Regions from separate parts of the Priestia sp. P1_B12_1 genome, predicted to be linked through region 2. Evidence: riboswitches for the same ligand, from Rfam matches in the RefSeq annotation. Region 2 holds a riboswitch; the other holds the start of a gene.
The links. Region 2 has a riboswitch for FMN ahead of AC1D0Y_RS02970 (ECF transporter S component). Riboswitches for the same ligand answer to the same signal wherever they lie in the genome.
Positions count from the first base shown of each region.

Region 1: it holds a riboswitch for FMN, as region 2 does, so the genes downstream of both, ribE (riboflavin synthase) here and AC1D0Y_RS02970 (ECF transporter S component) in region 2, are expected to answer to the same signal.

Region 1 covers NZ_JBFTZR010000002.1:688,150-704,950, forward strand. The annotation lists gene AC1D0Y_RS08950 (cell wall hydrolase) at 154-879, shown strand; gene AC1D0Y_RS08955 (YueI family protein) at 904-1,263, opposite strand; gene AC1D0Y_RS08960 (hypothetical protein) at 1,939-2,226, shown strand; gene AC1D0Y_RS08965 (NCS2 family permease) at 2,457-3,755, shown strand; gene AC1D0Y_RS08970 (cbb3-type cytochrome c oxidase subunit I) at 3,932-4,306, shown strand; gene AC1D0Y_RS08975 (hypothetical protein) at 4,511-4,774, shown strand; gene AC1D0Y_RS08980 (hypothetical protein) at 4,823-5,029, shown strand; gene AC1D0Y_RS08985 (HAD family hydrolase) at 5,087-5,884, opposite strand; gene metH (methionine synthase) at 6,263-9,706, opposite strand; gene AC1D0Y_RS08995 (bifunctional homocysteine S-methyltransferase/methylenetetrahydrofolate reductase) at 9,707-11,545, opposite strand; SAM riboswitch class I at 11,653-11,759, opposite strand; gene AC1D0Y_RS09000 (YkvI family membrane protein) at 12,104-13,138, shown strand; FMN riboswitch at 13,246-13,396, shown strand; gene ribE (riboflavin synthase) at 13,675-14,334, shown strand; gene AC1D0Y_RS09010 (bifunctional 3,4-dihydroxy-2-butanone-4-phosphate synthase/GTP cyclohydrolase II) at 14,351-15,544, shown strand; gene ribH (6,7-dimethyl-8-ribityllumazine synthase) at 15,636-16,106, shown strand; gene AC1D0Y_RS09020 (hypothetical protein) at 16,549-16,801, shown strand, end outside.
Region 2 covers NZ_JBFTZR010000001.1:569,137-585,937, forward strand. The annotation lists gene AC1D0Y_RS02950 (CPBP family intramembrane glutamic endopeptidase) at 1-558, opposite strand, end outside; gene AC1D0Y_RS02955 (RecQ family ATP-dependent DNA helicase) at 558-2,075, opposite strand; gene AC1D0Y_RS02960 (YpbB family protein) at 2,099-3,148, opposite strand; gene AC1D0Y_RS02965 (ferredoxin) at 3,406-3,654, shown strand; gene AC1D0Y_RS02970 (ECF transporter S component) at 3,733-4,308, opposite strand; FMN riboswitch at 4,463-4,605, opposite strand; gene serA (phosphoglycerate dehydrogenase) at 4,905-6,479, shown strand; gene AC1D0Y_RS02980 (peptidoglycan DD-metalloendopeptidase family protein) at 6,513-7,202, opposite strand; gene AC1D0Y_RS02985 (ATP-binding protein) at 7,372-9,144, opposite strand; gene AC1D0Y_RS02990 (response regulator transcription factor) at 9,144-9,860, opposite strand; gene ccsB (c-type cytochrome biogenesis protein CcsB) at 10,210-11,388, opposite strand; gene resB (cytochrome c biogenesis protein ResB) at 11,400-13,022, opposite strand; gene resA (thiol-disulfide oxidoreductase ResA) at 13,035-13,556, opposite strand; gene AC1D0Y_RS03010 (pseudouridine synthase) at 13,755-14,480, opposite strand; gene AC1D0Y_RS03015 (spore maturation protein) at 14,567-15,100, opposite strand; gene AC1D0Y_RS03020 (nucleoside recognition domain-containing protein) at 15,097-15,696, opposite strand; gene AC1D0Y_RS03025 (D-alanyl-D-alanine carboxypeptidase family protein) at 15,689-16,801, opposite strand, start outside.

The DNA.
Region 1 (16,801 bases), on a different contig from region 2:
TGATTATGACAAAAAACAAGGTACAATGTCATAATTGTGTTCCGAACGTAATTTTGTTCATCAAACTTAAAGAAATGTAATTGAATCGTTCGGTGAAACCCCTATATAGCTATGATAGAGTAATACCATACGAAATTTCAGGAGGTATTACCTATGAAACATAGTTATATGAAATCAATGGTAGTAGCTTGTTTAGCTACTCTTTCATTTATAGGTTTTAATGCAACAGCTACGGCTGCAACTAATTATAAAGTAGTCAAAGGCGATAGTCTTTGGAAGTTAGGTAAAAGATATAGTGTAACAATTGACGATATTAAAAAATTAAACAATCGTCAAGGAGATATGATTTATATTGGTGAAACATTAGCGATTCCGAGTAAGACAAAAGTGCTGGCTGCTGAAACAACGGAACCTTCAACGGCAGCACCGGCTAATACAGCCAAGTCAGAACCAAAACCGGAACCGAAACCAGAAGCCAAACCGACGGAACAGCAAACACCTGCAGTTTCGATTTCAGCAAGTGAAAAAGATTTATTAGCGCGCTTAGTAGAAGCTGAAGCAAAAGGCGAATCATATGAAGGAAAAGTAGGGGTAGCAACAGTGGTGTTAAACCGTGTAGATTCTCCGAAGTTTCCAGATACGGTAACAGGAGTTATTAAACAAGTTGTCGGAAAAGCATACGCTTTTTCACCGGTCCAAAACGGATCAATTAACAAACCTGCTTCAGAAGATTCGAAAAAAGCAGTAGAGCAAGCATTGACTAGAAAAGATCGTTTAGACGATTCCATTTACTTTTATAATCCAAAAACAGCTACCGATAACTGGATTCGTTCACGTGCTGTAATTAAAACAATTGATCATCATGTATTTGCTAAATAAAAAAGAGCCGTTATGGCTCTTTTTTTAGTCTAAAAAAATATCTCGTTCCAAACTGCCTTCAGAACCTGTTAAAACCAGACCAATATCGGTATCAGCTTCTAAGTTCTGAACGATAGTAAAAGGCACTTTATGTTCGTTAGCCGCTTGAATATAGGGGGAGAGGTATGAGTAAGACAAGGAGCCATTTAAAAACAAATGACCGTCTTTCACTTTTTTTAAAAGAGGCTTTATTTTTACTGCATCTTTTTTCATGACTTGCCCTTTTTTTAGCGCAAGTTCAATATTCTCACGTAGAGCAGTTAAGAAATATCTTCTTTCGTCTCTTTTTGTTTCCTTTGCTCCGTACATTCCTCGTTCTAAGTATTCTTCTAGTTGATCAGACATTGCGTCACTTCCTTTCGTTATAAACTATAAACGATTATGGCTATAAGTAAAAGGGAGAGGAAAAAAGGAAAATCACTGTGCTATATCACCTGTTTTTTTGCTGAGTACAAAGAAAAACAAAAAATGTGTTGAAATTTAGCCTAAAATATTGTTTAATGTAAATAGATAGAAAATCCTATCGGTTTTTTATTAAAGGTTTGTAAGCGATTACAGATATACATACATAGCAGCGTTTGGGGAGACGCTCCTATGATTTTATGTTCAAAGCGCATTGTATAAAAAGGGGATTATATAGCTTTAGGGCATATACGGTCAAGCAAAGGGTCAGATAAATTAATAAAAAATCGCTATGTATTTTCGTAAGAAGAACGGTCAACATTTTTGTTGAGCGTTCTTTTTATGCGTTCATATTATGTTTATTCCTTATTGCAGCAGGTGCTGGAAATTACAAAGGTCCATTCCTCGTTTCATCTCTCTTATTTTACATAAGTTACATGTAGTATGTTTCAAAGCCTTAAAAAATATATGTCTCTACGCTTGTTTAATCCTAACGAGGTGGTAGAAAAGGAATATTTTTTAAGAAATCACAAAAAAAGAGGCGATCGCCTATGCAAGAGGTAGGTGAATAACATATGTAATAAAGAGAATGAAATATAATTTGAGGAGGCATGTATCATGCAAGAATTTGATATTAATGACATAAGAAGACCATTCGGTGGTTTTGGAGGCTTTGGTCGTCCAGGATTCGGTTTCGGTCGCCCGGGTTTTGGTTTCGGTCGTCCTGGTTTTGGCTTCGGCCGTCCGGGGTTCGGCTTTGGCTTTGGTCGCCCGTGGGGTTGGGGCTTTGGAGCTCCATTTCTTGGAGGATTAGTTCTTGGAAGTGCATTAGGAGGTCCAGGTTATTACGGTTATCCAGCACCATATTATCCGCCGTACCCACCATATTATCCTTATTATTATTAAAACAATGAGCGCTGATAAAGCGCTCTTTTATTATGTCCAGTCCAAGGTGTATATAGAATGAATGCAAGACGTTACGTTTAGAAAATGATAACAGTTTTAAATAAGGAATGAACGCTTAAGCTAAAGGAGACAAGTTTTCCTTGCAACAATTGTTGATTTTGCTATAATAACTTCGGTGGCATTTTTGGCCACTGGGTGGGCGAGGGATAGATGAAAAGAAGGAAATTAGATTGAACGCATTATTTGAAAAGTTGTTTCGTTTAAACGACCACCAAACAACTGTTGGAAAAGAAAGTTTAGCTGGGGTCATTTCATTTCTTTCCATCGTGTATATTATTGCTGTTAATTCAACCATTTTGTCTGATGCCGGTATTCCGCTGGAAGCAGGAATATTCGCAACAGTAGCTTCGGCTTTTGTAGGCTGTGTTATTATGGCTTTTTGGGCAAATGCGCCTCTTATTCTGGTGCCAGGTATGGGGATTAATGCATTGTTTACGTATACGATGGTTCAATCAATGGGGTTATCTTGGCAAGAAGGGTTATTAGCAGTAGTGATATCCGGCTTTCTTTTTATAGCATTAGCTTTTTCACGACTGTCTGCCAAAATTGTCTCTTCGATTCCGCATTCGCTAAAAGAAGCGATAACAGTCGGTGTTGGCTTATTTTTAACATTTATCGGTTTGCAAAAAGGGAAGCTTGTAGTTCCAAGCGAAAACACTTTTGTAGCACTTGGAGACTTGTCAGATCCGTTTGTGATCAGTACGCTGTTGACGTTAATTATCACAATCGTACTATTTATCCGAAATGTGAAAGGTAACTTTTTGTTAAGCATGATTGCCGGATCAGTCCTTGCCTTCTTACTTGGTGTAAGAAGCGGTGCAGAAAAAGGACAGTCCGCTGGGAGCGTGAACGACTTCTTTAGCAGCTTTGGCACATTGTCTTTTGGAGCTATTGGAGACGTTGCGTTTTGGGCAGCTGTCTTTTCATTAACAATGGTATTGATTTTTGAAAATATCGGTTTGCTGCATGGTCAGCTAGGTATGATGAATCAAGATGGCAAATTTCCGCGGGCCTTTCAAGCAACAGCCGCCTCAGCTTTGCTAAGCGGCGTGTTTGGAACAAGTCCAACGGTGTCTTCTGTAGAAGGAGCATCTGGTATTGCAGCAGGAGGGCGAACGGGTTTAACATCGCTGATTACAGGAGTTTTATTTTTAAGTTCACTTCTGTTTATTCCATTTATCAAGCTGGTTCCAGATAGTGCTATTGCACCTATTCTCATTGTTATTGGAGCATTGATGATTCAAAATATCAAAAACATCAATTTACAGGACTTAACAGAAGGTTTCCCTGCATTTTTAATTATTGCGCTTATTCCTCTTACGTACAGCATTGCTGATGGAATTGCATTTGGGTTCATTGCGTATCCACTGCTTAAATTATTCCTTGGTAAAATGCGTGAAGTATCGATGTTTATGTATGTAAGCGCGCTGTTGTTTTTCTTGAATTTTGTGCTGCATTATATTGCTTAAAATAGACAGCTGAGTATTTTTTCTCAGCTGTTTTTTGTGTTTGCGGTAAAGAATCCTCTTTTTAGATATCATACTCCGTATTTCGTGTCCTTTGGCTAATCTGCCGCTTCTAAAATGACGTTTCCTGCGTAAAGTAGTACAGAAGTCGGAGGGGAATATAAGGGGGGGAGAAAATGATGGGAATTAAATTAATTAAAATATCAGCCGTTTATTTTGGAATTGGCATCATATTGGGGTATTATATGTCAATTGTTCACAGCTACGCTTTGACACCTGTTCACGTGCACATCAATTTATTAGGATGGACATCGCTTACGTTAGCGGGACTTATTTATTATTTATTTCCTGCGTTTAGCGAAAGTAAATTAGCCAAACTGCACGTATGGTTGCATAATATAGGATTACCGGTCATGATGATTGGTTTATTTTTCATGATCGTACTAGAAAACCAAGCTTTTACCCCCGTAGTGGCAGCAGGAGCAACACTTACGGCTATTGGCGTTTTAATTTTCGTATATCACATCCTTAAAAATTTGAAATCTGAACGATAAACGAAGAAGGTCGGTGACGCCGGCTGCTAATTTCAAAAGGAAAAAGAACCAGCTATAGCGAATATACATGTAAACAAGGTGAAAGAGTGATTTACATAAAGGTGTGCTAGGCATCTTTATAAGGAGGGGTAAGCTGCAGGGATTTCTAGCTCTTATAAAAGCCAATAAAAGGGCTGATTATAAGTTTCTTGCGGCGGAGATACTATGGGAGAACATCAACAATTAGTGCGTGTTAGGGAGCTAGCAAATGAAATTATTCGACTTCGTCTTCAAGACCGTACAACTTATGACGAATTAGAGTTGCAAAATAATGTAGAGTTGTTGTCTCGTTCTGTGGTTGACTTAGTAAATATTATGTTAGCCGAAGATGTGGATTCTTCTACGTCTTTAAAAGCTACAGCTTCTAAAATGAAAATGGTGTATAATAACATGCATCAAGCTGAGAAAAAAGATTATTTGCATTTCTAATTGCTAGGCTCCTTTTCGCCACAAACGAAATGGAGGTGTACGAGGCAGATGCTATCGTCACTAACGACTTCTGAAGCTATTGTAGCATCCGTTCTTGCACTGGTTGTCATTGCCGTTTCCATTATCTTTTTTGCCACTCTTATTATGGTTGTTGTTCGACGAGAAAGAATCAGCAGCTTGGTTAATCACGGAGAGCATGCAGATGGAAAGCAAAAAAGCTTAGGTGAATTTTTTCGTTCTTTACGGAAAAAATAACTACCGTTTTCTTATTAAATAGATAAAAGCGGTCAATTTAAACGTTGACCGCTTTTTTTAGATGGTTTGCTTATTTTTTTCTAAAACAATACCCGCTGCTTCACTAACAGATGACACAACAGCAGAGGCATGGCGCTGAACAGCTTCAGGAGCTGTAGCCATAGCGAAACTGTTCGGCGTTAATTGAAACATAGGAATATCATTAAATGAATCCCCCACACATGCAATTTCCTCTGGTTTTAGCTGAAGATGATTTAATAAAATTTCAATGGCATTTCCTTTGCTGATATGTTTAGGCATAATATCCAAACACTGCTTGGCAGAAATATATGTATCAATATAATCACCAAACTCTTCGTTCACTTCTTTTTGCAGAGCTACCATTTCATCATGATCTCCAAGAACCGTGATTTTAGATGGAGAAAGAGCGTGACCAAATGAATCCGTCATTTTAATTTGTTCTTCGATAGGGAAAAACATGTGAGTTTCAATCGCTTCAATAATTTCATTTCGCTGCTCTACATAATTCGTGTCGTTTGAACAGACAAGTGTAATACGGTTAGGATCTATCGTTTTTTTATAAAGTTGAGCCGCTAAATCATCTTCAAACACTTTTCCATGAAGTTCTTGATTTTCTTTAGTCCACACAAATCCTCCGTTTTGGCTTATGCGATGAAATGTATTATTAATATCAGTAGAAATCTTTAAAATTTCCGCATCCATTCGTCCCGAAGCAAGACAAACCTCTACTCCTTGGCGCTGAAGTTCACTAAGTGCGTCTGCATTATGCTGTTCTACGTATTTTTCTTCGTGTAAAAGAGTGCCATCTAAATCGCTTACAAATAACTTAATCATTTCTTGAAAATTCCTTTCCCTAAAAAATTTGCTGTGATAAGAGCGTTACAAATTTATTACATTCCTTATTCTATCAGTGTTTCCCAAGAAACTCATAAAAAAAGCTCAAACCGGCGGTGAATTCAAAGAGATTAAGACATAACTACATCAATTTTTTCCGCAGGAGTCTTCGCTTTACCCTTCAAACAGCTAGAAACAGCTACATGAAATCCAGTTCACGATCACAATGAAAAAAATCCGAACGCAGTTGATTCTCAATTAAGAATCTGGATTTACCGTTCGGATCTTTCTTCAGCTACAATTCATTTGTCGCAGCCTTTTTTTCAGGTTTGTTCACTGTAAAAAAACAGCCGCGGTCTAAAAGACCGCGGCCATATTTTACAATACGTTAAAATATTTCGCTTCAGGATGTGCAAAAACAAGGGCTGTAACAGAAGCTTCTGGTTCCATCATGAAACCGTCTGTTAACTGAATGCCGATGTCTTCAGGTTTAAGTAATTTAAACAGTTTTGCTTGGTCTTCAAGGTCTGGACATGCAGGATATCCAAATGAAAAACGCTGACCTTGGTATTTGGCTGAAAAACGCTCCGCCATTGTAAAGTCAGGCGAATCAGGGAATCCCCAGCGGTCACGAATTTGCTGATGAACACGTTCTGCTAATCCTTCAGCTAGTTCAAGCGCAAGAGCTTGGAATACGTGACTCTTTAAAAACTCGCCGTTTTCTTTGAATTTCGCCGCGCGTTCGCGAATGCCTGTTCCTGCTGTTACAGAGAAGAAACATACATAGTCCATCTCTTTTTCTTTAGGCTTTGCAAAATCAGATAAGCACAGGAACTGTCCTTTTGCTTGCCGAGGGAAGGTAAAGCGTTCAATTTCTGTTTTCTCATCAGCAGGATCATAAATAATTAAATCATTTCCGTCTGCTTGAGCAGGGAAGAACTGATAAATAACCGCTGGCTTAATTAAGTTTTCTTTTAGTGCCAGTTCGAGCAGGTCATCAACGGTTTCTTTTAATTGAACAGCACGCTCGTCTTTTTCAGCAAGCAGCTTATTCACTTTTCCTTTTAGTCCTAAGTGATGGCCTAAAAGCATCTGCCAGTTAATATACGGAAGAACCTGTGCCAAATCGTAGTGTTTGACAACGTGCCGCTTTAAATCAGCCGGTACAAAAACAGGAGCGTCCGTTGAAATGGCGGATCTTTCTAAAACAGCGGTAGCTGCTTGAGCGGTTTGAGGCTGGCGTTCTCGAACTGTTACTTTCTTTTCTTGCCGCGTTTTTAAATCTGCTAAAAGCTGAATAACTTCTTCTTTGTTCTGCAGCTTATTTGCTAACGCTAATCCGTCCATCGCATCTTTGGCGTAGAGGACCGCACCTTCATATTCCGGGGCAATTTTAAAGTCAGTAAATTTACGGGAAAGGGCAGCGCCTCCTACCATAATTGGAACATCAATGCTTGATTGTGTTAAATCTTGGGCAGTTAAAACCATTTGCTGAGCTGACTTTACTAGAAGACCTGACAGGCCAATGATGTCTGGCTTTTCTTCTTTTACTGCTTCAATCAGCTGCTGTGGCGTTACTTTAATCCCTAAATCAATTACTTTAAAACCGTTGTTGCTTAAAATGATGTCTACTAAGTTTTTACCGATATCGTGCACGTCGCCTTTAACCGTTGCAAGAATCACTTTGCCTTTTCCAGAATCATTTTCAGTTGCTTCCATATGAGGTTCTAAAAAGGCAACGGATGCTTTCATAACTTCCGCACTTTGAAGCACTTCTGCTACAATCAGCTGGTTGTCATTAAACAAACGTCCAACTTCCGCCATCCCCTTCATAAGCGGTCCGTTAATAATATCTAACGGATCATCATATTGAGCTAAAGCTTGTTCTAAATCAGGAAGCAATCCTTCTTTTGTCCCTTCAACAATATACATTGCCAATCGTTCTTCGAGTGTTAGCGTAGAAATTTCTACTTTTGCTTCTTTCTTTTTATCACGATAAAAGTCGGTAAACGTGCTTAACGTTTCATCAGTTGTGTTAAATAATAACGCATTAGCAAGCTCAATTTCAGCTTCTGGAATAGAAGCATAGCGTTCTAATTTTTCTGTATTAACAATGGCATAATCCAGTCCAGCCTGCGTACAGTGATAAAGGTAAACCGCATTTAGTACTTCACGTCCGACTGGAGGAAGACCGAATGACACGTTACTTACGCCAAGAATGGTCAGGCAATCAGGCAGGGCTTCTTTAATCATTTTAATTCCTTTAACTGTTTCTTCAGCAGAACCAATATATTGTTCATCACCAGTCCCTACAGGAAACACAAGAGGGTCAAAAATAATATCTTTTGGATTAAAGCCATGTTTTTCAACAAGTAAATCATGTGAGCGTTTTGCAATCTCTACTTTTCGTTCTGCAGTAACGGCCATGCCTGTTTCATCGATTGTACCGACAACCAGAGCTGCACCGAATTTTTTTACTAGCGGTAAGATTGCATCAAAACGCTCTTCACCATCTTCTAAGTTAATGGAGTTAATAATGACCTTACCTTGCGAGTACGTTAAAGCTTTTTCAATAACTTTCTCGTCGGTTGAATCGATTACAAGAGGAACCTTCACTTTTTTTACAACTTCTTGAATAAACTCCTCCATGTCTTCCATTTCTTCACGGTCCGGATCTGCTAAGCAAATATCAATAACGTGAGCACCATTTTTAACTTGAGCACGCGCAATTTCAGATGCTTCTTCAATTTTTCCTTCCGCAATCAGACGCTTGAACTTGCGAGAACCGATTACATTCGTACGTTCTCCCACAAAAAGAGGGCGCATAGAATCATCATATACAAGTGGTTCAATACCGGTTACAGCATGGTTATGCTCGGAGCGATCAAGCGAACGAGGAGCAACCTCTTTTACCGCTTCAGCCAGTGCTTTAATATGAGCAGGTGTTGTACCGCAGCATCCGCCTACAAAGTTCAGCCAGCCTTTATCAGCAAACCCTTTAATTTTTTGAGCAAGCAGCTCAGGAGATTCATGATAATTGCCTTCTTCATCCGGAAGTCCAGCGTTTGGATAACAGCTAACTGCTGAAGTGGCTAGGTCTGAAAGAGAGCGAATATGATCCGTCATAAATTCAGGGCCTGTTGCGCAGTTAAGTCCGACTGAAAGAGGCTTCATGTGTTCCAGTGATAAGTAAAAAGATTCGATATCTTGACCAGCGAGAGTTGTTCCCATCGGCTCAATTGTTCCTGAAATCATAATAGGAACTTCGGTTTTGAGTTTTTCAAACGCCGCTGTAATGCCTAGAAATGCGGCTTTTACGTTCAGCATGTCTTGACAGGTTTCGACTAAAAGCAAGTCAACGCCGCCGTCTAACAAACCTCGAGCTTGCTCTTCGTACGATTCTACTAACTCAGGGAATGTAATACCTCCGGTAACAGAGAGAGTTTTAGTGGTAGGACCGATAGCTCCAGCTACGAACCTAGGCCATTCGGGAGTTGAATATTTATCGCGGGCTGCACAAGCAAGCTTCACAGCTTCGATATTCAATTCATACGCCAAGTGACCTAAATCGTATTCATCAAGTACGGTAGATGTTGAGCCAAACGTATTGGTTTCAATGATGTCAGCACCTGCTGCAAAGTACTCTTCATGAATGCGTTGAATGACATGAGGCGCTGTTCGAGTCAAATATTCGTTGCAGCCTTCATATTCTTCGCCGCCGAAATCTTCAGCGGTTAAATCAGCATCTTGAATCATCGTTCCCATTGCTCCATCGATGACGAGTATTCGCTTCTTTAGTTGTTGTTCGATAAGTGAGCTCATTTATATCTTCCTTTCTGATGTAACAAGTTGCTTGTCATGAATATAGCGTGTTAGAATTTCAGTCATTTCATAGCGCATAAACGGCGTAATTAAGTAAATACCGTCAAATAGCTCATATGCTGTATCAATTAAGTTTTTTGCAATGGCAAGGCCTTCGACTTCACCGCGAATCCGGTCATTTCCCGTTGTGTCCATGCGTTCTAGAATATCTTCTGATAATTTAATTCCAGGTACTTCATGGTGAATAAATCGAGCGTTTCTCGCGCTTGTTAACGGCATGATCCCGATGTATACCGGTGTTGTTAAATGTTTGGTTGCTTCATATACCTCTTCAATTTGCTTAGTTGAATAGAGAGGCTGAGTAATGAAATAGTGAGCCCCGCAATCGATTTTCTTTTCCAAACGCTGAACGGCTCGGTCTAAGTGACGCACGTTTGGGTTAAAGGCAGCCGCGATGGAAAAATTGGTTTTTTGACCAAGCGGTTTGCCGGAATAAGATAGTCCTTCATTAAACTGAGCGATTAAACTAATCAAGTCAAATGAAGATAAATCGTAGACAGAAGTGGCGCCAGGGAAATCGCCAACTTTTGACGGATCACCGGTAATTGCAAGCACTTGATTCATTCCTAGCGTATGAAGTCCCATTAAATGAGATTGAAGTCCAATTAAATTTCGATCGCGACAGGTAATATGAATAAGCGGTCGTGCTTTTGTTTCTTGCTGCATCAGTGTTGCCATTGCCAAGTTGCTGATGCGAGGTGAGGCAAGAGAATTATCAGCTAATGTAATAGCATCTACGCCGACTTTATCGAGTGCTTTTGCACCTTCTAAAAATTTCGTCGGACCCAGCTGTTTAGGCGGATCTAGCTCGACGATAACCGAGCGGCGCTTCTTCACAATTTCATGCATATGAGGTTTATCCTGCTGCTCACGCTCTTGAACCGTAACGGCTGGTCTCATTTTAACGACTTTGCTTGTAATCGGAGGCAGGTCTTTTAAGGCAGATGACATTGCGCGTACGTGAGCTGGTGTTGTACCGCAGCATCCTCCAATTAAGCGAACCCCTTGTTCGCGGAATAAACGTGCGCTTTCTACAAAGTAGTCTTCATTCGTTTCATACTCCAGCTTTCCTTCCACATACGCCGGAAGGCTGGCATTAGGGTAAGCAGATAAGAAAGCACGATCAGGAAGCGGTACTTCTTCAAGAGACTGAATCATATGATAAGGACCTAAACGGCAGTTTAGCCCGACAACATCTGCTCCTAAGTCTTCTAATTCTTTTAATGCATCTGCTAAAGGACGCCCATCTTGCAGTACGCCAATATCATGCAGGGAAACGTGGGTAATAATAGGCTTATCCGTTTCTTTTCTTGCCAGTGTAAGAACGGTTTTTAATTCTTCGAAATCATAGTATGTTTCAAACAAAAGGCCATCCACGCCTTCATTTAAAAGCCAAAACATTTGTTCACGAATGCTTCGCTTAACTTCTTCTAAACTAATAGCGTTTTTTTGGAAAGAACGAATTCCGCCGAGTGTACCAACCACGTAAGCCTGATCTTTTGCAGCTTGTTTCGCTAATTTTACACCAGCAACATTGATGTCTTTGACTGAATCTTCTAATCCATAACGGGCAAGTTTTTGATAATTAGCAGCGTACGTATTTGTTTGAATAACGTTTGCACCAGCTTCTACATAGGCTCTGTGAATACGAGAAACCTCTTCTGGTTTGGTGATGTTTAGTTCTTCAAAACAGCTGTCAATACCGTGTGAGTAAAGGAGGGTACCAGTGGCACCATCCCCAATTAAAATTTTAGACTTTAAATCTTCAAGTAACCCCATGTCAAAACCTCCTTAAATTGTTCCGCTTCTATTTCACGATTGATTCGTTTTATGCAATATGCCGATAAAATAGAAAAAGTCTTCTTAAGAAGAAGACTTTTTTCGCCTTCTTATCTTCCAAGCAATAAATTGCTTGCTGGATTTAGCACCATGTCTCTAACGACTGGTTGCTGAGGTTTCAAAGGGCCAGTCCCTCCACCTCTCATGATAAGAATCAATTGTATATAATTGAAACATATTTTTTTAAATAGAAAGAATACTTATTTAATAATTTATCTGATTTTTAGAAATTATACAACAGTAAATTGTGAATTTCCAGCAAATATTGAGGAAAATTTAAAAGCTAAAGGGAAAATATCCGTATATTTTGTTTGAAAATGACTGTTATGTTAGGGGTTAAGGAGTTTTTTGTGAAAAATACAAAAAGAAAATGAAAAAGAAAAAATAAACGAAAAGGCACAAGCGCTGGGATATGCGTAGATTTACACGTAAAAAGGCTCGTCTTTTTTTTACCGTTTCTACATATAGTGAACTATGAAGGGTAGAAGGGTGATGGGCATGAAAAGGTGGAAACTCACGCTGCAGGTTGCTGCTACGTATGTAGGCACTGTTGTAGGAGCCGGTTTTGCAACAGGCAAGGAAATAGTTCAATTTTTTACACAGTACGGGGAACTTGGAATGGTCGGGATTTTGGTCAGCGGCTTGTTTTTTATTTGGCTAGGTTCGAAAATGATGCTGCTTTCGCACGCAATTGGGGCTTCTTCTTATCAGCAGCTTAATACATATTTATTTGGTGATGTGCTTGGAAAAGCGGTAAACGGTGTAATGATTGTCATTTTATTTGGAGTAACTTCAGTCATGCTAGCGAGTACGGGAGCAATAGGAAAAGAACAGTTCGGGCTATGGCCTCCTGTTGGGATGATTTTTACAATTGTTTTAACTTATATATTTATCGCCAAAGGAATTAACGGTATTTTAATGGTTAATTCTCTTGTTGTGCCGATGATGCTTTCATTTGCTTTTATCATCTTTGTGCCAAATATCAGCTATTTCTCACTGATTCAAACGAAGCCGGATTTAACGCTCGTCACGCAGTGGAAGTGGGCGGTTAGTCCCTTTTTATATATTTCCCTAAATCTAGCTTTGGCTCAGGCTGTTTTAGTTCCATTAGGAAGCTCCGTAAAAGATAGGAGCGTGATTAAAAAAGGGGCCGTAATAGGAGGATGTGTACTTACGTTTATGCTTGTTTCTACTCATCTTGCCCTTTCCAATTTGCCTTATTCATTTCAACTTGATATTCCGATGAGTGCCGTTGTTAAAAATATCTCAGCGTGGGTGAATGTTTTATTTACGGTAGTTGTGTTAGGCGAGATTTTTACTACATTGATTGGAAATGTATTTGGAATCGCTAAGCAGATTCAGTCATTTCTTCCCCTGAATGACAAACAAGCTTTTGCATTTATTATCTTGGCTTGCTTTATTATTGGGCAATTCGGATATGCCCAGCTTCTTGAGTTTTTGTATCCGATATTTGGCTATATTGGACTAGCTTTTGTATGGATGCTATGTATTAAAAAAGAAAAAATAAGCTAAAAGCTGGATTTTAAAGAATAGATGTGAAAAAACGAAGTTAAATGATGTGACAAGTCGATTTTACTTTGCTATAATGTAAAACAAATAAGACTCTAGCAGTCGAATATATTATCCTTCGGGGTCGGGTGTAAGTCCCAACCGGCGGTGATAAAGCGTATGCTTTTAAGCCCGTGACCCGTTTTCATACGATGTATGTTAGCGGTGGATCTAGTTAAAATCTAGAGCCGACAGTAAAAGTCTGGATGGGAGAAGGATCAGGAAGCACAGTTGTTTTTTTGTGTTGAATTAATAAGGGACACGCTCGCCTTTTTTAAAGCTACCCTTGTTTTTATACACAAAATATAACTGTTTATTTCGTATACAATTAGCGGAATTTTGCATAGATAAAACTGATTCAGCTCAGCCGACCCTTTGGACATTTGTTCAAGGGGCTTTTTTATTTTCAGTGGTTGGGGGAAAGATAAATATGAAAAAAAAGCAGCTGCTATTTCAAAACGGTATAAGAAGTTGGAATAGCGCCAAGGCAGGTGAAGAAAATGTTCACGGGTATCATTGAAGAAATTGGAAAAATAAAACGTATTCAAAAGGCCACAGAAGCAATTGTTCTTACGATTGATGCGAAGACCGTGTTAGAAGATGTGAACTTAGGGGACAGTATTTCAGTTAACGGCGTGTGTTTAACCGTAACGGCTTACTCTCAAAATGAATTTACGGTCGATGTCATGCCGGAGACGATTAAAGCAAGCACCCTTCAGCTTCTAACCGTTGGATCACGTGTTAACTTAGAGCGGGCGATGGCTGCAAATGGCCGGTTTGGAGGGCATTTCGTTAGCGGACACGTTGATGGAATTGGAACCATTGTAAGCAAAACACGCAAAGGAAATGCCTTTTATTATGAAATTCAAGTCGATCCTGAACTTCGTGAATTTATGATGTTAAAAGGATCTGTTTCCGTAGACGGAACAAGTCTTACTATTTTTGATGTCAGCAACCAATCATTTACTATTTCTCTTATTCCCCATACGGTGCTTCACACAGTCGTAGGAGACAAACAGCGAGGAGACAAAGTGAATATTGAATGCGATATGTTAGCTAAATATATGCATCAGATGATGACAAATAAGTCAACTCCTGGCGCCTCGAATCGTTCAGGTAACATGAAGGATTTATTGCAGCAGCATGGTTTTACAAATTAACAGTGAGGTGAAAGAGATGTTTCATAAAGTAGAAGAAGCCATTGAAGAGTTAAAAAAGGGAAAAGTGGTTATTGTATGCGATGATGAAGATCGAGAAAACGAAGGAGATTTTATTGCATTAGCCGAAAAAACGACGCCTGAGGTTATTAACTTTATGGCTACTCATGGAAGAGGATTAATTTGTACACCTGTTAATGAAGAAATTGCACATAAATTGAATCTTCACCCGATGGTAGCGAACAATACGGATGTACATGGAACAGCATTTACAGTAAGTATTGATCATATTTCAAGTACAACAGGTATCAGTGCATACGAACGCTCTGCTACCGTTATGGCTCTTGTGAATGAAGCGACGGTACCAAGTGATTTTCAACGCCCAGGACATATTTTCCCATTGATTGCAAAAGACGGGGGCGTTCTCCAGCGTGCAGGTCATACAGAGGCTGCTGTTGATTTAGCAGTATTAGCAGGAGGAAAGCCTGCGGGTGTTATTTGTGAAATTATGAATGAAGATGGAACAATGGCACGCGTGCCGGATTTAACAAAAATTGCGGAGCAATTTGATTTAAAAATGATTACAATAAAAGATTTGATTGCCTACCGCCGCAAACATGACCAGCTTATTAGCCGTGAAGTAGAAGTGAGCTTACCTACGGCATTTGGTGAGTTTAAAGCTGTAGGATATACAAATAAACTTGATAATAAAGAACATGTGGCTCTTATCAAAGGTGATATTGATCATAATAGCCCCGTTCTCGTTCGCGTTCACTCTGAGTGTTTGACTGGAGATGTGTTTGGTTCTGAACGCTGCGACTGCGGTCCTCAGCTTCACGCAGCTCTTACGCAAATTGAAGAAGAAGGACGCGGCATTCTGCTGTATATGCGTCAAGAGGGCAGAGGGATTGGCTTATTAAATAAGCTAAGAGCATATAAGCTGCAGGAAGAAGGATACGATACGGTAGAAGCGAATGAAAAACTCGGGTTTGCTGCAGATTTACGAGAGTATGGAATCGGTGCTCAAATCTTAAAAGACCTTGGAGTCAAACAAATGAAGCTTTTAACGAATAACCCTCGTAAAATTACCGGGCTAAAAGGCTACGACCTTGAAGTGGTCGAGCGAGTGCCTCTTCAAATGCCGGCAGTGGATGCCAATAAAAAATACTTAGATACAAAAGCTAAAAAATTAGGTCATTTATTACATTTATAATTTTACACTTTTTTTCGTTATAACAAGTGAAGCTAATTCATGAAAAGAAATGTAAATAACTATATATTAATACTAGCAGGAGGAACAAAAGATGAATCATTTATATGAAGGAAATTTAGTAGGCACAGGATTAAAAATTGGAATCGTGGTAGGGCGTTTTAATGAATTTATTACAGGCCGTTTACTTAGTGGAGCAGAAGATGCGCTCAAACGTCACGGCGTAGCTGATGAAGACGTAGACGTGGCTTGGGTGCCGGGCGCTTATGAAATCCCATTAATCGCCAAAAAATTAGCTGAATCTAAAAAATATGATGCAGTGATTACGCTAGGAACCGTTATTCGAGGAGCTACTCCACACTTTGATTTTGTATGTAATGAAGTAGCAAAAGGCGTTGCATCTCAAAGCTTACAAACAGGCGTGCCAATTATCTTTGGTGTATTAACGACTGAAACAATTGAGCAAGCAATTGAACGTGCAGGAACAAAAGCAGGAAATAAAGGATGGGAAGCTGCAGCATCAGCTATCGAAATGGCTAACCTTTCAAAAATGATTGAAGGATAATAGATACGATTTCAGTTTTTATAAGCTGAAGAGTTAAAAGAGGCTGAAACAAAAGCATGTTAGTTAAAGAAAGATCCGAACGATGAATCGTTCGGATTTTTTCATTGGTAGGGTGAACGCAGGTTTCGTGTATGTAGTGGCTTCTAGCTGTAGATTAAAGGGTCAGGCGAAGACTTCTGCGGGAAAAGCGGAAGAAGTGTGACCCTGCAGAAGCGGAGGAGGCGAGGAGGCTTCGCGGCCGCCTGTGGAAAGCGAAGTCTTGCTCGGAAATCAACTGCAGTGTAAAAAGCGATCCATACTATCTTATGTATCCCGTTTGTTCGTCTTTAGATTGGATTGATGTAGTTATGTCTCAAGCTCTCTTAAATAGAAGCTAGCTATGTATAATTTGGCTAAAACGTCTTACTCTAAGTAATAATTAGGTCGTAAAAGGGAGACGTCTATGCCTCATTATACTGCTTTTTTTGCATTGATTATTATCAGCACAGCCGTTTTGCTTACAGTATTCATACGTAAAAAAGATAAAAAGCTAGTCGTTTTGCTTTTTTTTATCATTGGAATGGCTTATATACTAGAATATGTTGTATTTGTGTTGTTTGAAAGTTACGATTACGATCCCGATTTTATGACCAATGAATATTTTGATAATTTGTTCGGGTCCTTAACTTCTCAAGCGTTTGCTTTTCCAATCATGG
Region 2 (16,801 bases):
TATCTGCAGGCCCAATAAAAAATCAATGAGAAAATGAGCAAAAATCGTGACATACAAATTTTCAGTCCACCAAAAAAGCAACCCTATTAAAAAGCTTAAAAACACAACCGAAATAAAAAGAAACCACTTTTTTAAATATCGAATGTGAACGAGTGCAAATACAATACTCGCCCAAAAGAGGCCAAACTGAACTTGTATAACCCCTCGAAATAATATTTCTTCTGAACATGCAACGATTAGGCAAATAAGGATCAGATGAGGAACAGAACGATTAGCAAATAAACGTTCATTGATCCCTCCGTCATCGTATAAATGCTCAGGTACGCATTTCATTAGAAGTATATCTCCTCCTACTACCAAGAGAGCTGTTCCTCCCCCGTACAATAAAATAGAAGACCAATCCAGCTGAAAAAACTGCAAAAAGGAATTCCATGAATCGAATGTGAAAAAACCGATGCCTAAAGCAATGAAGCAGATGAGCAGCTGTGTTACATATAAATTTTTAACTAGCTCTGCATCTGTCATAGATGAAATAAGCTCTTGCTGTGATTTTGCCATTATATCTCTCCTTGACGAAGCAAACGAGCTAATTCTAATTCCCAGCCTTGAAATGTCCATTGCTCCTGCTCACCATTTGTTTCTTTATAGTTTTCTAAATCCAGGCCGCAGCAATCGCAACAGTTCTCAAGCTCTGATTTTCCCGTTTCATCGAAATAGCCAAGCAGCACGTGACGACGGCATTCTTTTGTCTCAATAAACCCCTTCATCGCACGATACTTGTCATGTTTGTTTCGAAGACGTTTATTTACAGCTGCAACAATCGTTTCATGCAGCGATTCAGGAATTTTCCAGGGTTCAACATGTTCATTTTTCACTACATTTTCTCTGTACAAATAATAACGAATAAATCGCCAATGTGTTTCTTGAACACCCACTGTATAAAGAAAGTGAGACTCTACTTGTTTTAAAGGAATGGCCTGATCATGGTTTCGTAAATACGACAAGCAGTATAAGATGCTATCTGAAGAAGGAAGCTCAATTTCAAGTAAAGAATGAGCAAAATCATCGTCTCCTTCAGCATAAAGCAAGATCGCAATACTGTTTCGCTGATCGCGTCCACTTCTTCCAATTTCCTGTACATATGCTTCTAGCTGCGTAGGTGTATGAAAATGAATAACAAACCGAACATTCGATTTGTTAACCCCCATTCCAAATGCACTTGTGCAGCAAATGATATCAAGCTGATTTTCTAAAAATTGCTGTTGAACAAGCATTCTTTCATTCGGTTCCATTCCTCCGTGGTAATACTGCACTCGCTGTATCCCATTTTCCTTTAGAAGCTGTGTTAATGCTTCTGTCCAAGATCGGCTGGAACAATAGATAATTCCCGGACCTTGCAGTTCACTAACGTACATCAGTAACTTCTCTTTTTTTTCTTCAATACTTGCAACAAAATCAACTTTCATCGCAATATTACTTCGATTCATGGAATAGATGTGCTCGTTGACAGCAGGAAGCGATAAGTAGCGCTTAATATCTTCCACTACTTCCCTAGTCGCAGTTCCCGTTAGTGCCAGACATAGCGGACTGCCAAGTTCCTTCCATATATCTCCTAGCTGTAGATAATCTAAACGAAAATCATGTCCCCACTGAGAAATACAGTGCGCCTCGTCCACAACGAAAAGGCCTACCTTTGCCTGCTTTAATGCTTCTACTACAAAACCATTTTGCAAAATTTCAGGAGATGCATAAATAAAACGATAAAAAGCTAAATTTTTTAGCGCTCGTTGTTTTTCTTCTTGTTGTAGGAAACTATTTAAGGCAATAACTCGCTTTTCTCCGCTTGCCTTTAGTTGTTGAACTTGATCTTCCATCAGTGAAATTAAAGGAGATACAATCAGCACCGGTCGGTTCAACAAATAAGCTGGGAGCTGATAGCACAATGATTTCCCTGTTCCTGTAGGAAGAACCGCTAACACATTATGACCTGTTAAAATATCTTGAATAATCTCTTTTTGTCCTAGTCGAAATTGGCTATAGCCGAATTGTTTCTGTAGAAGTTGTTCTATCTTCACATCAAACACCACTTTTTTTAGTATCAGGTAAAATGTTTTGCTAATACGAGACGAATCTGAAAATAGGTAACGTCGTCTTTTACTTCTTCTTTTATCACCTTTAATTTATTTGTCCGCAAACCTTCAAAGGCTGCGATAATTTTTTCCTGCTGCTTAGGCGATACGTATGCATCGATTGAAAAAGATGGAACAAATAGAGCTAATTCTGCAATATGATCTTCAATGGTACTTTCTTTTAAACGCCTTATATAAGCAATTTCTTCAAGCGTCTTGCCTTTTTGAAGCCAGCTATACGTTTTTAACGTCGAGCTTGTCAAAGGCAATTCTAAATATAGATCACGTAAAAAAGAAGAAAGTACATGAAAGCGTTCATTATTTTTACTCACTTTTTCAATGATATGGTGAATAACCCCTAACAGTTGAATATGAACATAATGCTCATCGAGTTCATATTGATATGCTAACTGATTTTTTGTAAAGCCTACTCTTTGGTATCCAGTCAGCTGCAAAACAAAAAGAGACGCGTCCCGTTCCGTACAACCTTTCAAGCACGTTCGGAGCTCTTCGAATAGCTCGGCGGCTAACTCTTGACGCGTTTGCTTTTGAGACATAATATACGTTTTGACCCATTGAATGACCTCAGGATTTTTGGAAATGGGTAAAAACCCTTTTTGAAAATACTGTAGGTTTGATAAGGTCTGAATGAACAAAGTGATTCTTGCTAAAAATAATTGAGTACTGCTTGCAAATTTCCATCCGTCTAAAGCTGGATGAAAGGGTCGAGCCGTCAGTTCATCTTCAAGGCGTGCTTGTCCTTTATCTGTCATCACATACTTTTGATTTTCAGTTTCTTCAATATACTGCTGTTCTTTTAAATATGCAACGCAGGTTTCAAAAGACCGTTTATCTAAGTAAACAAATGACTGAAAAAGAAACGAAATTCCAAAAATTTTTCCATCTTGAATCGTTTGAGCTGACTTTTTACCTGTTAATAAATGATAAATACCATAGGCGGTTCGCTCACCTTTTAACTGTTTTATACAAAATAAAATGCTAACTTGAATATAATTCAAAGGTGTCAACTTCCTTTCTCATTCATTGTACCAAAAGTGACCAATAGCATGTGAGATAAAGGCTTTTCAGCTCTTTCCTTTATGTATCAAAACGTTTGGGTAAGTGAAGAAACCTTGATTTGATAAGCATTCTCAGTGACTTTTCTATTGAAAAGTTTTATAAATCATTTTACAATGAATAAGGAGAAATTTCACTCTTGATTCGCGAAGAGATTATATAATGAGAAATTTTCGAACACTTTACAGGAGGTCTTGTTATGCCAAAATATACAATTGTTGATAAAGATACTTGCATCGCATGCGGCGCTTGCGGAGCAGCAGCACCAGACATTTATGATTATGATGATGAAGGTATTGCATTCGTAACATTAGATGATAACCAAGGTGTAGTAGAAATTCCAGAAGATCTAGAAGATGATATGATGGATGCAATGGAAGGCTGCCCTACGGATTCAATTCGCGTAGCGGATGAAAAATTCGAAGGCGATGCTAATAAATTCGAATAAGTGTGGAGCAAACCTGTAGTGTACATGCTGCAGGTTTTTTTATATATAAAAATCGCTCTCCCCGGGAGAGCGATTGAATTAAACAGCAATGCGACGCGTGATCCATTGCTTCATTTTTGAAAACAATAAGACAAAGATAACCCCTGTTGCTGCTCCTTTTATTAAGTTAAACGGCAAAATACCTGCAACGATATATTGACGTGCTTGTTCACTAGACATTTCTGGCGATTGTAAGAAGATTGTATACGCTGGTAAGAAGACATAATAATTTAAGACAGCCATGAGTACCGTCATTACCACCGTACCCGTAACCAAACCTATCGTTACGCCTTTAGCCGTTTTAAATCGGTTGAACATGTATGATACAGGAAGAACGAACAGTAAACCAGCCACAAAGTTCGCCGCTTGACCAACTGGAACCCCTGTAGCACTTCCTTGAATTAAATAATTCAATAAATTTTTTATTCCTTCTACTATAACAGCAGCCATCGGTCCAAATACAAGTGCTGCTACGAGTGCAGGAATTTCGCTAAAATCAATTGTTAAAAACGGAGGTAATCCAGGAATTGGAAAATTAATCATCATTAAAATATAAGCAATACTACTTAACATTCCTAGTACAACCAGCTTTTGAGTTTTCTTACTTTGTTGCATCTTGCCTCTCTCCTTCTTTGTGATCCACTCTTCAAAGAAGAAAGGTTCAACTTTATATCCCCACGCAAAAACCTCCCAACAAATGATTCGTTGAGAGGAGACATGGCAGGCATATTTAATAAACGTTCATCACATTAGGTTTTGAACGCTGAACCTCCACCTTCTCCCATCCAGACTGTACTGTCGGCTTTGGAATTTCACCAAATCTGCTCGTATGTATTACATATAAGCTCGCGGGCTCAAAACAATTTGTTTTTTACCGCCGGTCGGGAATTTCACCCTGCCCCGAAGATAGACCAATATTTAATTATGAATTTATTATATGTTATCTCGAATTAAAAGTAAATAAAGAAGTTCTTTAATTCCTATTAAATTGATGTATTTTATAAACTTCATTACTGTTTTTATATGAAAAATAAGGAAATAAGTGCATAACCAACAGCATTATGACATATTTATAGTTTCAATTTTACGTTTATAATAGTGTATTTGATAACTAATCGTAAAGTTTGAAAAATATAATTGACAGAATTTTTTTAACATGGTAAATTATCAAATATTTGATGATAGTAAAATCCAAGGGAGATGTTCACGTCATGTATAATGTATTAGTAGCTGATTCAATTAGCAATGAAGGTCTTGCTCCACTGCTTGAAGCTCCTCATGTGAATCTTACGCGAAAAAAAGTTGAAGAAGTTGAGAATGATTTGCATACGTACGATGCGCTTTTAGTACGGAGTGCTACGACGGTTACAGAGGATTTGCTGGCAAAAATGCCGAATTTAAAAATTGTTGCCCGGGCTGGAGTAGGTGTCGATAATATTGATATTGAAGCCTCAACCAAACGAGGGGTTGTCGTTATTAATGCGCCGAACGGAAATACCATTTCAACGGCGGAACATACATTTGCTATGATGGCTAGCTTGTTTCGGCATATTCCCCAAGGTAATGCTTCAGTTAAAGCGCGCGAATGGAACCGCTCAGCATTTGTTGGAACAGAGCTTAATCGCAAACACCTGGGCATTATAGGATTTGGACGAATTGGCTCAGAGCTTGCCAAACGCGCAAAAGCCTTCAATATGAGCGTTCACGTTTACGATCCTTTTTTAACATCTTCCCGAGCTGAAAAGCTAGGCGTAGAACTATTATCCCTGGATGAATTACTAGCAGCAGCGGATGTTATTACCGTGCACACTCCGCTTACGAGAGAAACAAAGGGATTGCTCAATCATGACACGTTAGCCAAAACAAAGAAGGGCGTGTTTTTATTAAACTGCGCACGCGGCGGGATCATTGATGAAAAAGCCTTAGTTCATTATTTAGAAATTGGCCATGTTCAAGGTGCAGCTATTGACGTATTTGAAGTTGAGCCGCCGATTGATAACCCTTTGTTACATTTTGATCAAGTTATTACAACTCCCCATTTAGGAGCTTCTACAAAAGAAGCCCAGCTTAACGTTGCTGAAGATGTGGCACATGACGTTTTGCGTTTTCTAGAAGGTAATCCTGTAAGCTCATCCATTAATTTACCGACGCTTTCTAAAGAAGTTTTTGAAAAAATTCAGCCGTTTACGAGCCTTACTAAACAAATGGGAGCTATTTTATCTCAATGCATGCGAGAACCTGTTCAGCATATCTCTATCTCCTACGGAGGTACAGTGACGGATTTAGAAACCACTTATATTACACGGAGCTTATTATCAGGCTTTTTAACTCATCGTATCGACTCACCTGTTAACGAAGTCAATGCTTCTATGATTGCCAAAGAACGAGGAATTACATTTGGTGAAAAAACATCGGAAGATACGCAAGGATATTCGAATATGATTGACGTTACCGTAACAGGCGAACAGCGTACATTTACCATTACGGGTACCTATATAGCCGGCTATGGACCTCGAATTGTTAATATTGATTCGTTTGATATTGATTTTTATCCGGAAGGACATCTTCTTTATATCCGTCACAGTGATCAGCCCGGAGTTATTGGAAATGTAGGGAAAGTACTTGGAGATTTACGTATTAACATTGCTACCATGCAAGTGGGCCGTAAGCAAAAAGGCGGAGAAGCCATTATGATGCTTACGTTTGATAAACTTTTAGATGATTCTGTCATTGCTTCGTTAAAACAAACAAGCGAAATTGTGACCATACAGCGTATTGAATTGTGACATTGAGAAAAAAGAGCCTGAGCGGCTCTTTTTTTATGGACTTATTTTTAATACTTGTCCTGCATTTAACATCGTATTTTCTAAATGATTCCACTTCCTTAGCTGATCCATATCTACTTCATATTTGACTGCGAGCTCAGATAATGTATCTCCTTGATGGATAAGAATACAGTTATCAGAAGTCTGATGTAACTGCTGAAAAACCGTGGCAGCTAAATCGCTTTTTACGTATACCGATAGTTTTTGATTGTCCAATTTGGCAAGTGGGTTTACTGCATTGGTTTTATCCGGATTCCAACTTCCTTGATGAACTTCAAAATGCAAATGTGCACCTGAAGATCGCCCTGTATTGCCAACTCGTCCAATGTTTTGACCTGCGGCTACACGATTTCCTTCTGTAACAAAACGTTCCTCTAGATGAGCATAGACCGTTTCGTATCCATTTGTTTGTTTGATAAAAACAACCTGTCCGTATGTATTTGAATAATAAGAGCGGCTCACCACTCCTTTTGCAACAGCATACACCTGTGTACCAACAGGTGCTGCTATATCAATTCCAAAGTGTTTGGCGTGACGTGAACCAAATATATCAGTTAAGACTCCTTCAACCGGCCACTCCCACTGCTTCTCTTCTGCTTTTACCATTTGCCCGCCCAAAAATAAAAGACCTATACACAATCCCATTACTAATACAACCAATATTCTTCTTAACACGTCAATCATGAAGAAAGAACCTCCTATGTAGATCATTGCACACAAAACATACTATATGCCAATTCCTTCTCTTTTAGACTTGTTTATAGAAAAAATAAAGAGATGTGATTCAGTGGAGAATCACATCTCTTTGTTATTCTTATTATTTCAGCCGAACAAACTGTTATTTAGCATGTTTTTACTTTGGCAATTTGATAAAGAAAGTTGTTCCTTCATTTAATTCACTTTCAACCGCAATGATCCCTTGATGTGCCTCCACGATATTTTTGGCGATTGCAAGCCCAAGACCAGTTCCTGACTTCCCTCTCGTTCTGGCTTTATCCGCTTTATAAAATCGTTCAAATACAAATGGAAGATCTTCTTTCGGAATGCCTGCTCCTGTATCTTGAACAGAAAGATGGATTTCGGATTGACTTTTATCAAGATGCAGCTTTACTTCTCCGTAGTCATCCGTATGACGAATAGCATTATCAATTAAGTTTGTCAGCACTTGTTCCATACGGTCTGAATCAATCATCGCTTCAAATTCATCTTCTATTTTTCCATTAAGAGACAGTTTAATATGTTTTTCCTTAGCTAACCCTTGAAACTTACGCAAAACACGTTCTGTAAATTCAACCATTGCTACAGATTCTAAGTGAAGCTGCACATGTCCCGCTTCCATTCGCGCCAAATCTAAAAGTTCATTTACAAGCCGGCCCATACGGAGTGATTCATCATAAATCACCTGTGCAATTTCTTTCTTTTCTTCATCCGTACTTGCAATGTCGTCAATAATAGCTTCACTATAACCTTGAAGCATAGAAATAGGTGTACGCAATTCATGAGACACGTTTGCAATAAAATCTTTTCTCGATTTATCAAGTTTACGCTCTTCAGACATATCCCGTAGTACGGCTACAGCACCGCGAATTTTCGTTTGATTATAGAGCGGTGACATTAAAATGACCCACGTTTTCCCTTGAATTTTCAATTCTGCACTTCGCTCCGTTTCAGTCTCTACTACCGTTTGAAACAAATGGACAACGTTTGCTGGAAGCTCAGGCACCTGCTGATTGTTGACATCCTGCTCGTAATACCAAGTCTGAAGAAAATGCTCCGCTGGGGGATTGGTAATTAAAATCGATCCGTCTCTACTAAACGTAATAACACCGTCTGCCATACTGCTTAAAATACTTGAAAGCTGCTCTTTTTCCTGATTAAGCGCATTGAGGTTAAACTTTAACTGCCTGCCCATTTGATTAAAAGCAATCGCTAACTCTCCAATTTCATCGTGAGTTAAAATAGGTACTTTTGTATCAAAGTTGCCTTTTGTTACTTCAAATGCCGCCTGCCTCATTTTTCTAAGAGGCGCTGTAATTCGAGTGGATAAGAAAAAAGCAAAGATAGTAGTTAAAATAATAGCAATACCTGCAGCCAATAAAATGAACTTAGTCGTATATTGAGCGGGTTCTTCAATTTCAGAAAGAGATTGATACAAATAAACGCCGCCTGTCGGTTTGTTATCTTTCATTAAAGGTACACCGACAACAAACATTAAAGGTTCATCACTCGTGTCTTTCTTTGTGGTCATGTACATTTTTTCCCGTATTACTTTACCTTTTTCAACCACTTGATTTAGCTGATCGTTTTGTTTAACAATGGCCGAAATAGCTTTCTTATTTTCTTTATCAGGATGTGTGGAATGCCAATAAAAATCTTTGTCTTGAACAATAACTACACTTGCTTGGTCTGCAAGTTCACGAGCAATGGATAGTCCTAGTTTTTCATCGTCCGTTTCCTGCACAATGGTAGAGATTTTAGCAGCCGTTTTAGTTAAACGGTTTTCTGCATCTACAACATGATAATTTTCAAAAAACTGAAGCAATAAAATAGTCAAAATAAATAAAACAAGCGTGACGAGCAATAGGATAGTAAACCATAGTTTACCAACTACACTTCTCCAAAACATCAGTTATTTTCAACCTCAAATTTATACCCTACTCCCCATACGGTTACAATCATTTTCGCCGCTTGTGACGATACACGATTTAACTTTTCACGCAAACGCTTGACGTGCGTATCTACCGTACGAAGATCTCCAAAGAAATCATAATGCCATACTTCACGCAGCAGCTGCTCTCTGTCATATACTTTATCTGGCGTTTTTGCAAGGTAGCATAATAATTCATATTCTTTTGGAGTTAAGTTAACTTCTTTTCCGTCTGCTGTAACGCGATGTGCATCATTATCAATCGTTAAGTGATCAAAGACAATAAGATTTTTCACGCTCGTTTCTGGCTGAATAAACGTTGCTTGAGAAGAACGTCGAAGCAGTGCTTTTACGCGAAGAACCACTTCTCTTGGGCTAAATGGCTTAACGATATAATCATCTGTACCTACTTCAAATCCTTGGACTCTGTTTACTTCTTCCCCTTTAGCTGTAAGCATGATAATAGGAGTTGCTTTTTTCTCCCGAATTTGTTTACAAACCTCAATACCATCTATGCCGGGCATCATTAAATCTAATACAATCAAATCATAATCTATGTGTAACGCTTTTTCGATTGCTTCATGCCCATCGGCTGCTTCTTCAATGATGTATCCTTCTTTTTCTAAGTACATTTTTAACAATCGTCTAATGCGATCTTCATCGTCTACTAGCAGTAATCTTTGTTCGTTTTGCATGTATTTTCAACCTCCTAGTCTTAGTGTACAAAAAAAAACCGGCGAGTTCTACTTATGATACCCAAACAATGTGACAATTCGTGAACACCTTTACGAAAAACAGCTTTTTTTACCAAAAAGAGGCTGAGACGCAACGAAATCCATGCAATCTACAGCTGAATAAATAAAATAAAGAAGCTAGTAGGGATCGCTTGTTTCAAGGCTATAAGCACCTACATACACGAACCTTGCGTTCACCATCTCAATGAAAAAATCCGAACGAATGAGATTCTCCATCAAGAATCTCATTCGTTCGGATCTTCCTTCAACTAAAATATCTTCATTTCAGCCTCTATTCTATTATTAAAGGTTACGCATATGAATGTAAACCTGCAATAATTAGGTTCACAGCCACTAAGTTGAACATAATGATGGCAAACCCGCCAACTGCCAGCCAAGCTGATTTTTCACCGTGCCACCCTTTCGACAGCCGAAGATGAAGAAAAGCGGCGTAAAATAAAAAGGTGATCAGCGCCCACACCTCTTTAGGGTCCCACCCCCAAAAGCGCGTCCAGGCCATCTGAGCCCAAATCATAGCAAAAATAAGTGCTCCTAGTGTAAAAATAGGAAATCCAATCGCCACTGCTCTGTAGCTTACTTCATCAAGCAAGTCGCTGTTTACCTGCTTCACAAGCGGCTGCAGCGCGGCTCCAATTCGCTTCCGTAAAATAAGACGAATCAGCCAATATAATACAAAGCCACCGCCTAACGACCAAATAACCGTATTTAATTTTTTAGCATTGATAATAGCGGGCATATCAATAAGTGGCTGTATATCGTTCCCATCTGTCCACTCACTTTGATGCGGTCCCACTAGCGGAACCATATGATATACGACTTGCTCTTGTTCTCCACTTTTATTAACCCAATTAAATGATGACTCGTAGTGAGCCGCATTAAAAGCCAGCGTCACCGCTACAAACCCGAGCGTACTAATAAGCGTATACAGGATGAATTCCAGCCAAAATGCTTTTTTATTTCGCTTGGATTGGTCAATCGTTTTGATTAAATAAATCAATCCTGCAACAAAGCTAATGGAAAGCACGGCTTCACCGGTAGCTGCGGTTGTAACGTGGATATGCAGCCAATTCGTTTGGAGAGCCGGTATCAGCGGCGTAATTTCAGTTGGAAACATGCTTGCATAGGCAATGATTAAAAGAGCCACCGGCAATGCAAAAAGTCCAAGCATGCTAAGACGATAAATAAAGTAAATAACAATAAATGCGCCAACAAGCATCATGCCAAAAAACGTCGTAAATTCAAATAAATTACTAACAGGAGCGTGGCCTGATGCAATCCACCTTGTAATAAAGTAGCCAATCTGTGCAATAAATCCGATGATGGTAACCGCAATTCCAAACGTTGCCCACTTTGTTTTCTTTTGAGCTGCTCGCTTATCTCGAATAGCTCCTCCGAAAAAAAAGGTTGCAACTAAATAAGCAATAAACGCCACATACAGTAAATTACTACTTATACTCGCGTAATCCATGCTTTTTCCTCCTATTTTGTTTCTTTATCATTTTGGTCCTTCAGCTGTGTAAGAGATGTTGATTCTAATAAACCATTTAGTTCTTTTTTAAGCCCATACCAGTTTTTATTTGTATGTGCGGCCAACCATATCTCATTATTGACTTTTTGAATCCACATGCGGCGATGATTCCAATACATCCCTTGAATTACACCAATCATAAAGATGGCTCCGCCAATTCCTAAAAACCAAAGCGTATAGTCTCTGCGAACGGTTAACCCTGTTACATTTTTCGTTTCCACACCAGCAAAGGTCATTTTATAATCGTTATTTCCTAGCGGCTCCAAGTTCTCTCTAATTCCAACAAAAGCAACTTCCCCTTTTTTATGCTGAGGCGTAATCATTTTAAATACAAAAGCAGGATTGTTAGGCACTCTGGTCTTTGTATTTGGATTTCCTTCATCATCAAAGAAAAAGTCTGGAAAGTAGCTCATGAGCTTGACTTTATATCCGTTTTTTAAATCATATGTTTCTTTTGGATTATGTAAATCTACTGTAAGTGAACCAACGTTTCTATTTGCATTTTTATCTGTTAAATGGAAAGACATAGAGCTAAATTCATTTAACTTAAAATCCACTTGGTACATGGCATATCCTTCAAACTTAAGCGGCTGATTCACACGAATCTCTGAATCTTTTATTTTCTTTAACTTTGGATCTGCTCCCGGTATAAGCTTTCCTTCGCGCTTATACAAACTAACATCCGCTTCATATTTTTTGGCTACTTTATTATTCCCTGCACGATCGATTGCTTCTTGAAACACGGCGCTTTCGCTATCTTTATCATACGTTTCAACAGTAAAACGATGGTTTTTCAAAAAATACTCTCCGTTCGTCCCAGGAATAACTTTTGTTTCACCTTCACGGATCCAAAGAACTTCATCTATATACATACCTGGTACAAATCTAAGCATAGCACCTAGTAAAAAGATAATGAGACCGATATGATTAACGTATGGACCCCATCTTGAGAAGCGTCCTTTTTCAGCCAGCAGATTGCCGTTTTCTTCACGAATAGAGTATCTTCTTTTTTTGAGCATGCTTTTTACATGTTCATAATCTTGATCCGTCCACGATGATGAAATGCTATATAAACGCTGTCTTTTTAAGAAGTTTGGATGTTTTGTTACACTCTGCTTTTTTAGAGCTCGGTACAAAGGCACTACTCGATCTAAACTGCAAATGACTAACGACATTCCTAAAGCAGCAATTAAAAGCAAGTACCACCATGATTCATATAAATGATGAAAACCTAACTTATAATAAAGCTCTCCTGTCCATCCATATTCCTTTTGATAATACTCATCGGCTGTCACATTAGGTGGTATGTAAGCTTCTTGAGGATAAATGGTTCCGACTGCAGACGCAACAAGCGTCACAATAATGATCCAAATGCCTACCTTTACAGAAGAGAAAAAATTCCATACTTTATCGATAACTGTTTTATTGTACGTTTGCGATCGCCTTGCGCTTCCTTCATAACGCATATCTACTAATTTATCAGTTGTTTCTTCTGCAATTGGTTTACCACAGGCTTCACACAAAATCGTACCATGCGGGTTAACGTGTCCACACTCACATTTCACGTGTTTCATTGTCAACACTCCCTATGGTTTAATTTCTTCCATGTATTCTTTTATTTTAGATTCTTCCAACCCGCCAATAAAGCTGTCTACAATCTTTCCGTTTTTATCAATTAAAAATGTAGTCGGAAGAGGATCTATTCCGTACGCACCCAAAACTTGTGAATCTTTATCCATCAAAATTGGAAACGATAGCCCGTATTGTTTAGCAAACTGCTCTACCGCTATATTCGTTTCTGCAACGTTAACAGCTAAAATTTCAACGCCTTGCTTTTTATATGCTGCATACTGCTTTTCCATAGCCGGCATCTCTTGTTTACAGGGCTTGCACCACGTTCCCCAAAAATTCAAAAAAACTCCTTTACCTTTGTAATCTGATAGCTGATGAGTTTCTCCATTAACATCTCTTAATATAAAGTCAGGTGCCTTATCTCCTACTGATACCTTTTGTTTATCAGCAAAAAATTGAGCATAAAGGGTATATCCAACCGCGCACAGCAAAACTGCTAATATCACTGTTCGAATAATCAAGCGCTTTTTTTTCATGGCACGAACTCCTTTTAACCGCTTTCAATACGCTTTTTTTCTACCATTATATCATTTTTTTGGTAGTGGCTTTCCGATAATATTTCGACGTTTCTGTGAAGTCTTCCTCTCATTCTACAAGTTCGACATTTTTTCAAAAAACCTTGCTTGTTTTTCTAATTCACGACATTTTTCATAAAAAAAACAGGTAAGTGAAAATTACTTACCTGTTTGAGACATTGAATATAATTGTTTGACTTCATGCGCTGTAAGCTCACGAGCTTCTCCTGCATTTAATCCGCGTAAATCTAAAGGTCCGTAGCGCTCACGTTTTAATTTTAAGACAGAATGTCCGATTGCATCGAACATACGACGTACTTGACGATTTTTCCCTTCGTGAATCGTCAATTCCACAATTGCCGTCTGCTTGCTTTTATCAATAGAAAGAACTTTCGCACGAGCTGGTGCTGTTTTTCCGTCCTCAAGCATCACACCGCGCTGCAGCTGTCTGATGCTTTCACGACTTGGGATTCCTTTAATTTTAGCTACATACACTTTATCCACTTCAAATTTCGGGTGCATTAGCTGATTAGCAAATTCACCATCATTTGTTAAAAGAAGTAGACCCGACGTATCATAGTCCAGACGTCCAATCGGGTAAATTCTTTCTTCTACATGCGGAAAGAAGTCAACGACTGTTTTTCTTCCTTTGTCGTCGTTAGCAGCTGAAATCACGCCTCTTGGTTTGTATAGCATAAAATAAACGGGCGCTTCGCTTTCTACCGGCACTTCGTCTACTTCAATTTTATCGTTAGGACCTACTTTCGTGCCCAATTCTCTTACAACTTTTCCATTTACTTTCACTCGGCCTTGGCCGATTAATTCTTCAGCTTTACGTCTTGATGCTACACCTGCGTGAGCAATCACTTTTTGTAATCGTTCCATTAACACTTCACCTCTTGTAACATCTTACTTGTTTACGAAGTAATACACAAGTCTATTTGCCACTCAGAGGTAGAATTTTCGATTTCTTACCGGCCAAACACAAGGATTACAATGACAACTGAGGCAATAATTCCTACCAAATCTGCCAGTAAACCAACCTTCAGCGCATCTCCCATTTTTTTAATGCCAACCGCTCCGAAATAAACCGTTAAAATATAAAATGTGGTATCTGTACTTCCCTGCATGGTCGATGCCAAACGACCGATAAAAGAATCAGGTCCGTATGTAGAAATTAAATCCGTCGTGATACCAAGAGCAGCCGTTCCAGATATCGGTTTGATAAGAGCTAAAGGTACAATTTCAGCCGGAACGCCGACTGCTTGCAGCATAGGTTTTAAAACAGATAAGAAAAAATCAAGGGCTCCTGAAGCTCGAAAAATAGAGATGCTCACTAACATGCCGACTAAGTAAGGAATGATGGAAAAAGCAATTTGTAATCCGTCTTTCCCTCCCTCTACAAACTTTTCATACGTAGGAATTTTTTTATAGGTCCCATAAAGTAAAATGCATCCTACAATAAGAGGAATAAACATCAATGATACTTGATTAAGCATCGTCATTTTCGTTTTCCTCCTTTTCGTGTACGTCGATAATAAAAGAAGCGATCAATGATGATAGCTCCTATCGTAGCTACAACAGTTGCTAAAAGCGTGGTACCGACAATTTCAGTAGGATTAGCCGAGTTATACGTAATCCGAATGGCAATAACTGTGGTTGGTATAAGTGTTAAACTGGTGGTGTTAAGTGCTAAAAGTGTGATCATAGAACGGCTTGCTTCGTCTCTATCGCCGTTTAGCTTTTTAAGCTGCTCCATCGCTTTAATGCCAAGAGGAGTTGCCGCATTCCCGAGTCCAAACATATTCGCCATCATATTGGACAATATGTACCCTAGGGCCGGATGATCTTTTGGAACATCAGGAAAAAGTCTTGTAATGATGGGTCGAAACAGTTTCGCTAACTTGTCGAGAAGCCCTGCACTTTGAGCAATATTCATCATCCCTAACCAAAAGACCAGCACGCTGATTAACCCAATGCTGATGGTCACTGCTTCGCCTGCTCCTTGAAAAATTGCTTTGTTTACATCACCAATTTTTCCATTTATAATCGCAAAAACAATTCCGATAATGGTCAGCAGCATCCAAATAACATTAACCATCTGTTTTGGCTCCAGACTGAATAAACATTAATCGCTTCACTTTATCAAAAAAACCTTTTTGCTGCTCGGACTGCTTTTCGAAATAAATTGGAACACTGTCAATCGTCTCTCCACTTCTATAAATATCGAGCTTTCCTACCACATTTGGAACTTCCCCTGTTTCTTTCCACTGCTTTTTAGGCTGAATTAACGTTGTTTTTACTTCTATAGAGCTTTGTTCTTTCTTTGTGAGCGGATAGACGACATTTCGTTTAATATACAGCTGATCTTTATAAAAAGAATCCTTTATATCTGCCAACTCGCCTTTTGCAGCTAAACTGGTCATATCATATTTATCAAATGCATTTTCATACATGGAAATATGATCGTTCCAATCATCTGGGGCATTAATCGTTACGGCGATTAAATCCATTCCATCTTTTGTAGCAGTTGTCACAAGCGTTCGTTTTGCTAATTTTGTATACCCTGTTTTTCCGCCAGTACAGTATGCATATAGTGTTGTCAGCAGTTTATTTTTGTTTTTCCACACTCGATCCCATTTCTCTTCAGGATGCTTCATTCGATAGACTTTTGTTCCTGAAATCTCTTTGAAAATTTTATTATTCATTGCATAGCGCATGAGCAGAGCCATATCGTGCGCTGTTGAGCGATGATTTTCATGATCGTCTAATCCATGCGGATTTTTAAATGTTGTATTTGTCATGCCAATTTCTTCTGCTTTTTTATTCATCAAATAAACAAATCCATCTTCGCTTCCTCCAACGGCTTCTGCGATAGCTACAGCAGCATCATTACCTGAACGAAGCATCAGGCCATATACTAAATCTTTTAATTTTATTTTTTCACCTTCAACTAAATACACAGAAGAACCTTCAACACCAACTGCGCTGTGGCTAACGGTAACTGTTTTATTTATTTTGCCAGATTCAATCGCCAGTATTGCTGTCATAATTTTTGTAATGCTAGCAATTCGGCTAACTTGATCTGCATTTTTAGCATATAATACTCTCCCTGATTTCTGTTCCATCAAAATAGCACTATGAGCACTTACGCTCCCCGCTGCAGATGATGTGGAAGGCCAACCGCTGAGACATAGCAATACAAT